Regions from separate parts of the Arthrobacter sp. NicSoilB4 genome, predicted to be linked through region 2. Evidence: riboswitches for the same ligand, from Rfam matches in the RefSeq annotation. Region 2 holds a riboswitch; each other region holds the start of a gene.
What was found. A riboswitch is a leader RNA that binds a small molecule or an ion and turns the genes downstream of it on or off. The one in region 2 is predicted to bind thiamine pyrophosphate.

Region 1 (3,267 bases), 500 kb from region 2:
GACAATCGCGTACACCACTGGGGAACTCACTTCTCTCGACGTTTATTACTAGATTTGCGTGCGGAACCTGGGTCCAATGTGTTTGGTCCGGCTCACGCTGTGCCTCTACGCCGGTGGAGTTCCCAAGGGAATCCATGAGCTATCCCGTGGACAAACACATCCGAAATCGGATGGAGCGTCCTCAAGGTCATAACCCAAGTGTTGGCGTAAGCACCGAAGATCTAGACTACGCTAATTTTGCCTTCGGCCGCAAATGAGGCTGGTTCCGAAGGGAGGTACGTGATAGGCACCACTCTGTATGGACAGAGCCCGCCGCAACGACTTCCGGAACCGTGCCCACCTATCGTACAGGCCCATCCGGGCGCCCGCCGTCAGGCGTGCAGCCGCGGCGCGTCGAAGAAGTCGACCTCGTAGCGTGCGGACTGCCGGAAGGCCAGCGTCATGGCGTCCCGTTCGCCCGCCGATGCCGCCCGGGCGGCGGCGTCGGTGTAGGCGACGGCCTGCCGGGTGGCGGCAACAAACGCCTCGTCGGCGTAGGTGCGCAGCCAGACGGCGTAGGGATGGGACTCCGGTGCGCCAGCGGCGAGGAACTGCCGGTACAGGGTCTCACCCACCTCGGCATAGAGCCAGAAGCACGGCAGCACGGCGGCCACGAGCACACCGTAACTGCCGGAGATCGAGGCGGCCAGGAGGTGGTCAACGTAGGACTTGGTGACCGGCCCGGGCGTCGTCACCGCCGTGCGCGTGCTGAGCCAGGTCCGGTGCAGCTCCGACTCGACCTCCAGGCAGTTCTGCGCCGAGCGGGCCCAGAACAGCTGCTCGGCCTCAGTGGGTGCAATCGCGGCGGCCCGGGCCAGCACGCGGGAGTAGCCATTGAGGTACAGGGCGTCCTGGGCAAGGTAGTAGGCAAACTCGTTCTCCGGCAGCGTTCCGTCGGCGAGGCCCCTGATGAAGTCAAGGCCGTAGATCGCCTTAAGGTCGGCGGTGGCCGCTTCCCGGAGCGCGACGGCGAACTCCCCTTCGGCCGGTCCCCGGGCGGCGGTTCCCCTTTGCCGGGCGCCGTGGTCATGGGTGTACTGCTGCACGTGGTGGAAATGGTGGACCGGGCCGTTGCCGGTGCCGACGCCGAGGGCCGCAGAGGTGCGCAGTGCCTCCTGCAGCCATGGCTTGACCTCGCGGAGCGCGGCTTCCCAGTCCCCCGCTCCGCCGGCCCGCGCCGTGTCCCTGGCCTGCCCGATTTTCCTGGCCTGGACTGTGGCGATCGCGGAGGACAGCGAACACCCCGTGCCGTGGCTGTTGCGGGTGTGCACCCGCTCTCCCGGCACCACCACGACGTCCTGGGCCAGGAGTCCGCCGGTGTTGACCAGCGCGTCGGGGCATCCGTTGCCGCAGTCGTCGTTGCCGGGGCCGGTCTGGTCGCCCCCGGGGCCCGTTCCGGCCTGGAGGTGGCCGCCCTTCACCAGGACCGTGGAGCCGGTCTGGGCGGCGAGCCGCTTGCCCTGTTCCAGTGCCCCGGCCCAGTCCTCGGCGGTCTCCTCCCTGAGCAGGACGGCGAGTTCGGCGAGGTTGGGCGTGATCAGGTCCGCGTACGGCAGCAGCGCGTGCAGGGCTGCCTCGGCGGACTCCTGCAGCAGCCGGTCTCCGCTCGTCGCCACCATAACGGGATCCAGGACCACGACGCCGGGCCGGGCCCTCTCGAGCCAGCCGCGGACAGCATCAATCACGGCGGCATCCCCCAGCATCCCGATCTTGACGGCGTCGATGGTGATGTCCTGGCTGATGGCATCCAGCTGGGCGGTCAGGAAGGCCGCCGGCGGGACGTGGACGGCGCTGACACCGCGGGTGTTCTGGGCGGTCAGGGCCGTGATGGCGGCCATGCCGTAGCCGCCGTGCGCGGCAATGCTCTTAAGGTCGGCCTGGATGCCGGCGCCGCCGGAGGGGTCGGAGCCGGCGATCGCGAGCACCCGCGGGATCCGGGGCGTCGAAGGGGCGGGGACAGGCGGAAGAAACGATGAGGCGGTGGTCAAGAGAGACATCCCTTCGCCGGTGCTAACCGGACAGGTTCAACGGGTCTGGATCTCAGCCGGCTCGATGCGCGGCACCCCGTGTCAGGGTTCCAGCCTAGCCGCATCCCTTAACGAAGACGCGGGCACGGCCCGAACCGCGCGTATTGCTACGCCGTCCGGACCGCACCCGCGGCCTTGCTGAACTGTTCCGGGGCTAAAGCTCCGAGGCCGGAACGCCGACGCCGAGGATGATCGGCTCGCTGGCGGCCGGCTTCGCCTCCGGCGCCTTTGTTGCCGGGACCTTGGCCTCGTGCACGGAAACGGCGGCGGACTGCCGGGATTCCTGGCGCTGCTCCACCGAGGTTTCATTCGCTGCACCCTGGGCGCGGCTGGCGCTCCGGTTGCGGCGTCCGCGGCGGGCACGCGAGGTACCGGCTTCGGCTTCAGCTTCGGTCTGGGAACCCGGCGACTGGGTGCGTCCCGGGCCGGTTCCGCCGGTGCGGGCCGGAGCTGCCGCTGCCGTCCGGGCCGCCGGCGCCTTCGCTGCAGGCTCCTGTGTTGCCGGTTCCTGCGCTGCGGGAACCTTGGCCCCTTCGGCTTCGCCGAGGTTGGCGAAAGCCTCGGTCAGCAGGTCCAGGGTCAGCGCGGGCGCACTGGCCTCGTCGGCGTGCTCCACGAACGGAAGAGCGACCTGCTCGCCGCCAAACGTCAGCACGGCTGCCGGACGCCCGGCAGCTTCCTCCGACGCGGCCAGCTCGACGGCAGCCTCGACTGCGGCCTCCACCGCTGCCTCGCGGGCCCCGGCGTCGGCGGCGGTTGCCTCGCCGTCATGCAGGTGGGCGGCGTGCGCCGCTGCTGCGATGTTCGCCAGGGCGGCGCGGGTTGCCTCGGCCTTGGCGTGGCGCTCGGCTTCGGTGGGCTCGGCGTGCACGGCTGCCGGCGCGGACTGGACGTCCGTTCCTTGGCCGCCCCGGCCGCGGCGGCGGCTCTTGCGTTCGGTCCGCGCGGCCGGCTGCTGCTCGGTCCGCGGGACGTGGTGCTCGGCGGCAACGACGTTGGCGCGGCGGTGCTCGACGGGCTCGTCGTGGGTCACGATGCCGCGCCCGGCGCAGGTCTCGCACTGTTCGCCGAAGACTTCAAGCAGCCCGGTGCCCATCCGCTTGCGGGTCATCTGCACGAGGCCCAGCGAGGTCACCTCGGCCACCTGGTGCTTGGTCCGGTCCCGGCCCAGGCATTCCACCATGCGGCGCAGTACCAGGTC
Region 2 (3,267 bases):
TTGGTGTAGGCGAAGACCTTGAACCCCCGGCCCACGAGCTGCTCGGTGGCCTCGACGAGTTCGACGGCGTCCGGCAGCAGGGTGTGCTCGTCCGCGATGACTTCCAGCTTCACCCAGTCCGTTTCGAGGGCCTCGCGGGCCAGTTCGGCGGTCAGCACGGCGTCCCTTGCCGTGAAGCATCCCGCGGTGTTGGGCAGCACCCGGATGTTGTGGTCCAGCAGCAGCTGAAACAGCGAACCGGCTTCCGCAGGCGAATAGCGGCGCATGGCGACAGTGGTCAGCTCGGTGCCCGAGGCCAGCAGCGCGGCCCCCAGCCCGCCCAGGCTCGGCGCCCCGCCGGTGCCCATGATCAGCCGCGACCCCAGCTGTACGCCGTCGACCTCAAACGGATCCGCTGCAGCCGCCGACACTCCGGGTGCCGCGGCCAGGGTGGTGTCCTCCATGCTGCTCATCCTCCCTGTACCGCCGTGACCAGTTCGACGTCGTCCCCGTCGGCGAGCGCGGTGCCGTGCCACTGGCTGCGGGGTACCACCTCCGCGTTGCGGGCGACGGCGACCCCGAGTTTCCGGCCGTCGGCGGACTGGCCGTTCGGGGCCAGCGGCCGGCCGGTGACCGCGCTGACGAGGGTGCCCACCGAGGCGCCGTCGGGCAGCGTGTGCCCGGTTCCGTTCAATGTGATGTTCATGCCGTTTCCTTGCTGTGCTCAGGGTTGGGATTGGTGGTCCGCAGGGACGTGTCCGGCTGTCTCGCGGCGGGCGGGCCGCAGGGCTCGGTACCTGCGGCGAACCTGTCCGGCCGGAACCGGACCCAGCGGGGGTCCGCGGCGCCGTCGAGCAACTGCCGGCAGATGTCCGCGGCGGCGGGCGTGAGCAGGATTCCGTGCCGGAAGAAACCGGTGGCGATGATCAGCCCTGCAACACCCCCGGCGCCTCCAGGTTGCGCCACCCGGCCCAGCAGCGGTGCGTTGTCCGGCGTCCCGGGCCGTGCCCTGGCGGTGGCCTCCAGCAGTTCAAGTTCGGCGACGGCGGGGAGCAGCTGCTGTGCGTCGCGCAGCAGCTGGTAGACGCCGCCGGCTGAGACTGCCGAGCCGGGCGGGGCACCGGCCGGGGCTGCCGAACGGCTGTCTTCACCGAGGGCGTCTTCCCGTTGCGTGGCACCGATGACTACTGTGCCGTCCTGCCGGGGAACGATGTAGACCGGCACTCCGCGGACCAGCCCCCGCACGGTTGAAGTGAGCAGCGGCCGCAGTCTCTCCGGGACCCGGAGCCGGAGAATATCGCCGTGGACCGGCCGCAGCGGCAACCGGAGTCCGGCGGGCAGGCCGTGGAGCGCGGCGGCGCCCAGCCCGTTGGCCACGATAGTTTCCCTGGCCAGCACGGATCCGCCGCCGGCGAGGCTGGCTCCGGCCACGCGCCCGTCCTGCCACAACAGCCCGGCGGCGCGACGGCTGACGGTGTCGCAGCCGCTGTCCGCCGCCAGGAGTTCCCCGATCCGGGCGAGCAGCCGGCGCGGGTCCACCTGGTGGTCGGCTGGGATGTCGAAGGCACAGGAGATGCCGGGGCTGAGCAGCGGTTCGCGCGTGCGCGCCTCGCGGACACTCAACGGCTCGACGCCAAGGCCGTACGCCTGCTGGACGGTGCGCAGGTCCGCGAGCGCCCGGCGGTCGGCTGCGTCGGCGCCCACGGCGAGGGTCGGCGTCGTGAGGTAACCCGTACTGCTGACGGCGGCAGTGCGCGTGTCCGGGCCGGCGCCCCCTGCCTCCAGCGCCGCGGCAAATGCCGGCCAGAGGCGTGAGGACTCGAGCATAAGCTCCAGGAGGGGCTCTTCCTGGTAGTGCAGTTCACTCACGGGGGCGAGCATGCCGGCGGCAGCCCAGCTGGCGCCGCTTCCCGGGGCGTCGTCGATGAGGGCGACCGTTCGGCCCGAGCGTCGCGCCGCCCAGGCGATCCCGTGGCCAACAGCCCCGCCGCCAATCACGGCGACGTCGTAACATTTCCCGGCTTCGGTGTCATCAGGGCCGGCCGCAGCAGGCGGCTCGGCGTCAGTGCCCGCGGCCGTGCCGCGGGCGGATGTGGTGCCCATGAAGGATTCCTTCCCTACGCCGGTACTAACCGGATCAGGTCAAGCGGTCGGCTCTGACGCCCTCTCAGCCTGCCGGCGCCGGACGCTGGTGGCGTCGTCGGCGGCGGGCTCCCGCGGTATTGGCCCAGTTTAGAGGAACTAGGCTGGAGGCATGAGCCAGGATGCCGCCCACACCACCGCCCGCCTGTACCTTTGCACCGATGCCCGGCAGGGCCGCGGCGACTTTGCGGACTTCGTGGATGAGGCCTTTGCCGGCGGCGTCGACATCATTCAGCTGCGCGACAAGTCGCTGGAGGCGGCCGAGGAACTGGAACTGCTGGAGGTCCTGCACCAGGCAGCCCGCCGCCACAACCGCCTGTGGGCCGTCAACGACCGGGCGGACCTCGCCTCGCTCTCGGGGGCCCCGGTATTCCATATCGGGCAGAAGGACATCCCCACGGGCGCCGCCAGGGATTTCCTGGGCCAGGACACCGCCCTCGGGCTGTCCACCCACAGCCCGGAGCAGGTGGATGCGGCCATTGCCTCCTCGGCCGGCCGCAACGGCCTGGACTACTTCTGCGTCGGGCCGGTGTGGGCCACCCCCACCAAGCCGGGCCGCGCCGCCGTCGGACTCGAGCTGGTGCGCTACGCTGCGGACGCGGCAGCCGGCGGGGTGCCGTGGTTCGCCATTGGCGGCATTGACCTCGAAAATGTGGAACAGGTGGTGGAGGCCGGCGCCCGCAGGATCGTGGTGGTCCGTGCCATCACCGAAGCCGACGATCCCGCCGGTGCCGCCCGGGCTCTGCTCGCCGCACTCGACGCCGCCGGGAACTGAGCGGGCAGTTCAGCCGGCCAGGCCGAGCTGTTTCATCCGGCGCGAGTGGTTGGCTGCCAGCTCCGCCATGAGCCTGCGGACCAGTTCCTTGGACCTGTCCTCGTCAGCGTCGACCAGGCCGCCGATGAACGCGTGCTCGAAGCTCACCCGCTGCGCCTGGGTCAGGGCTTCGCCGAGAAGGCGCCTGGCCCACAGCGCCAGCCGTGACGCCAGCCGCGGGTCATCCGCGAGGGCGGACTTGAGCCGTTCCCGCAGCACGGCGGTGGCCTCCTCATCGGCCTGGATCTGCTCGACCAGGGCCCGGGTCCCGGCGTCGACGTACCGCGAAATGGCCCGGTAGAAATCGGCGGAGACAGTGTCGATCACATACG
Region 3 (3,267 bases), 820 kb from region 2:
GGCGGGCGGTGATGGCTGGTGCGCCCTAAACGAGGCGCTTTAGACGATGTCCTGGGTCTTGGCGAAGCGCGTGATTGCGCGCTGCGTGCCGCGGTTGGCGAGGACCTGGATGATGGCGCTGACGGACGCTGAGATCAGCGCGAAGGTCAGTGCGTGGCGCAGTGTGGTGGGGACGTCGTCGTCTTGGCCCTTGGGCGGCTTGCTGCCCGTGGACTTCTCCCAGACGGTGTCGACGAGTTTGGTGCCAGCGAAGCCGGCCAGCAGGCTGACGCCGGTGCCGAGCAACTTGATGAGGATGTTCATTCTGCGGACTCCTTGGAGGCGGGAACTGGGCTTCCCCTAGCGTAGCGTTCTTGGCCCGGCGGTCCAGCCAGGCAGGCAGGGGGCGGGACAGGTCAGCCTGAGGTACCCGCGCGGCCGAGGATGTCCGACAGGGCCTCGACCACCAGTTCATGGTCGGCTTTCTGCGGCAGACCCGACACCGTGACGGTGCCTACCATCCCGGTTCCGCGCACGTAGATGGGGAAGGCCCCGCCGTGGGCGGCAAATTCCTTCTCATCGAACCAGGCGTTGTCCTCGATCATCCGCCCCGCGGCCCGGGCCCGGAGTCCCACCAGCAGCGACGGGACCTCGTACCGCACGGCCGTGCGCTGCTTGGCCCTGATCCAGCGCTCGTTGTCCGGGGTGGCGCCCTCCAGCGCCGCATGGAAAAGCACCTGCTCGCCCTTGGTGATGTCGATGGCGATCGGGTGGGAGCGCTGCCTGCCCAGTTCCACCAGGCGGAGCCCCAGATCCAGGGCGTCGTCCTTGCTGAAAGACCGGAACTGCAGTTCGTCCATTTCCGCCAGGATGCTGCCGATGAGTGCCGCCAGGGAGCCGTGCGGCTGCGGTTCGGCGGAGTCCGGATCGTAGCCGGGTGAAGGAACTGGTGAGGTGGTCACGTGATTCAGCTTCCGTTGGTTGGCCGCCGTCGGGTAGCCAAACGGCCGCGGCGGTGTCCGGTGTTCCATGCCCTGCCGACTCTACCAAGCAAGGGTCCGCAGGTCACCGGCGGCCAAGCCGGCGGATTGTGACGGACGGGCCCGGAAAACAACCTCTTCCGGGTGTAAACTGGGCCACGCCCACAAGGGCTATTTTCAATACGACAGGGGAGCGCCGCCGTCGGGCATCACCGGGGAAATCCGGGGAAACCACAGGTGGGCGCTGAGAGTGCGGACAGCCGCAGACCCTCGAACCTGATCCGGTTAGTACCGGCGCAAGGGAGTCGAGTTCTCGGAGTGCCCGGAGCGGTGGCAGAAGCCGCGGCCCGGGGCACTCTCCCCTCCTGTTCCTCAGGAGGACGATATGACTGATACATCTGCTGCATCTGTGAAACAAACGCGCACCCGACTCAACTACAACTGGCGTGTAGTGGACATTGTGGTGGCCGCGTTGATCGCGGTGGCGGGCGGCGTGATCTTCTGGGCCTGGTCCCAGGGCGCCAACCTCATTTCCGCCCCCGTCAACGCCTTCTACCCGCCACTCACCGGGCTCTACGCCGGCGGCTGGATGATCCCGGCGGTGCTGGGCATGCTCATCATCCGCAAGCCGGGCGCCGCACTGTTCTGCGAAGCGGTGGCCGCCACGGGCGAGCTGATCATGGGCTCGCAGTACGGCACCACGGTGCTGATCTCCGGGATCCTGCAGGGCCTCGGCGCGGAACTGGTGTTCGCCGCGTTCATCTACAAGAAGTTCAACCTGCCGGTGTCCCTGCTGGCCGGGGCCGGCGCGGGCCTGTTCTGCGGGCTGAACGATGCGTTTATGCCCTGGGGCTGGAACATTGCCTACGCAGGCGGTGACAAGCTTGCCTACATCATCTTCACCGCCATCTCCGGCGCTGTGATCGCCGGCGGCCTGTCCTGGCTCGCCACCCGGGGACTGGCCAGGACCGGCGTGCTGAGCTCCTTTGCCTCCCGCAAGGCGGCTACGGAGCCCGTCTTCTCCTGATGCCTGCCTTAGAGGGGGTCCGCCCGGCCTCGATCACCGCTCGCGGCTGGGGCTGGCGGCACGCCGGCCGGTCCCGGCCCGCCGTCAGCGGCCTGGACCTGGACATCCGGCCCGGGGAGCGCGTGCTGCTGCTGGGGCCCTCGGGCGCCGGCAAGTCCACGCTGCTCCACGCCCTGGCCGGGGTGCTGGGCGACAGCTCCGCCGGTGACGCCGGCCGTACGGCCGGCACCGCGCCGGCTGACAGCGAGGACGCAGACGAGACCGGCAGCCTGCTGATCGACAGCGCCCCGCCCCGGGCCCGGCGTGGCCGTGCCGGGCTGATGCAGCAGGACCCGGAGACCCAGGTGGTGCTCTCGCGCCTTGGCGACGACGTCGCTTTCGGCGCGGAAAACCTGTCCGTACCCCCGGCGGACATCTGGCCACGCGTGGCGGAAGCGCTCGACGACGTCGGGCTGGGCCGGCTGCCGCTGGACCACCCGACGTCGGCCCTCTCCGGCGGCCAGAAGCAGCGGCTGGCACTGGCCGGCATCCTCGCGATGCGCCCCGGGTTGATCCTGCTTGACGAACCGACCGCCAACCTGGACCCCGACGGCGTCCTGGAAGTCCGGGACGCCGTCGGGCGCTGCCTGGACAAAACCGGGGCCACCCTGGTGGTGGTGGAACACCGCGTCTCGGTCTGGAAAGACCTCGTGGACAGGATTGTGGTGCTGCAGCCGGGATCCGCCACGGACTCCGCCGTGCTGATCGACGGGCCGCCGGACCAGGTCCTGGCGCAGGCGCGGGACATGCTCACCGCGGCCGGGGTCTGGGTACCCGGCTACGTGCCGGAGACCCGGGCACGCGGATCACGGACCCCCGGCCAGGAAGCCGCGGCCGGCACTTCGGGGCAGCTGCTGCTGGCCGCGGAGGATCTGGCGGTCTCGCGGGAACGGCAGCGGCGGGCGGGACTCCGAGGCGGCTTCCGTCCCATTCCGCCGGAGCCTGTGCAGTCCGGCATCTCGGCCCAGGTCCGCGCCGGCGAGGCGCTCACCATCACGGGACCGAATGGTTCGGGGAAGTCCACCTTCGCCCTGACCCTGGCCGGCCTGCTTGCGCCGGTCTCCGGCCGGGTGTCCGCCACCCTGGCACTCAGCGCCGGCGCCGGGATCGATCCGTACCGGTGGAAGGCCCAGCAGCTGATCGCCAGGATCGGCACCGTGTTCCAGGAACCCGAACACCAGTTCGTCACCGGACGCGTCCTGGATGAGCTGATGTTCGGCCCCCGGCACCTGGGCCGCGGCG

Region 1: another riboswitch for thiamine pyrophosphate. It lies ahead of LDO13_RS10630 (bifunctional hydroxymethylpyrimidine kinase/phosphomethylpyrimidine kinase); the one in region 2 lies ahead of thiO (glycine oxidase ThiO).
Region 3: another riboswitch for thiamine pyrophosphate. It lies ahead of LDO13_RS16850 (ECF transporter S component); the one in region 2 lies ahead of thiO (glycine oxidase ThiO).

The regions. Positions count from the first base shown of each region.
Region 1 is NZ_AP024653.1:2,347,664-2,350,930, forward strand. Features, by position in the region: gene rplU (50S ribosomal protein L21) at 1-18, opposite strand, end outside; gene LDO13_RS10630 (bifunctional hydroxymethylpyrimidine kinase/phosphomethylpyrimidine kinase) at 372-2,036, opposite strand; TPP riboswitch at 2,019-2,116, opposite strand; gene LDO13_RS10635 (Rne/Rng family ribonuclease) at 2,221-3,267, opposite strand, start outside.
Region 2 is NZ_AP024653.1:2,847,730-2,850,996, forward strand. Features, by position in the region: gene LDO13_RS12870 (thiazole synthase) at 1-443, opposite strand, end outside; gene thiS (sulfur carrier protein ThiS) at 449-685, opposite strand; gene thiO (glycine oxidase ThiO) at 682-2,082, opposite strand; TPP riboswitch at 2,076-2,207, opposite strand; gene thiE (thiamine phosphate synthase) at 2,234-2,896, shown strand; gene LDO13_RS12890 (ferritin-like fold-containing protein) at 2,906-3,267, opposite strand, start outside.
Region 3 is NZ_AP024653.1:3,663,250-3,666,516, reverse strand. Features, by position in the region: gene mnhG (monovalent cation/H(+) antiporter subunit G) at 1-12, shown strand, start outside; gene LDO13_RS16860 (DUF4235 domain-containing protein) at 40-303, opposite strand; gene LDO13_RS16855 (heme-degrading domain-containing protein) at 396-941, opposite strand; TPP riboswitch at 1,137-1,280, shown strand; gene LDO13_RS16850 (ECF transporter S component) at 1,345-1,986, shown strand; gene LDO13_RS16845 (ABC transporter ATP-binding protein) at 1,986-3,267, shown strand, end outside.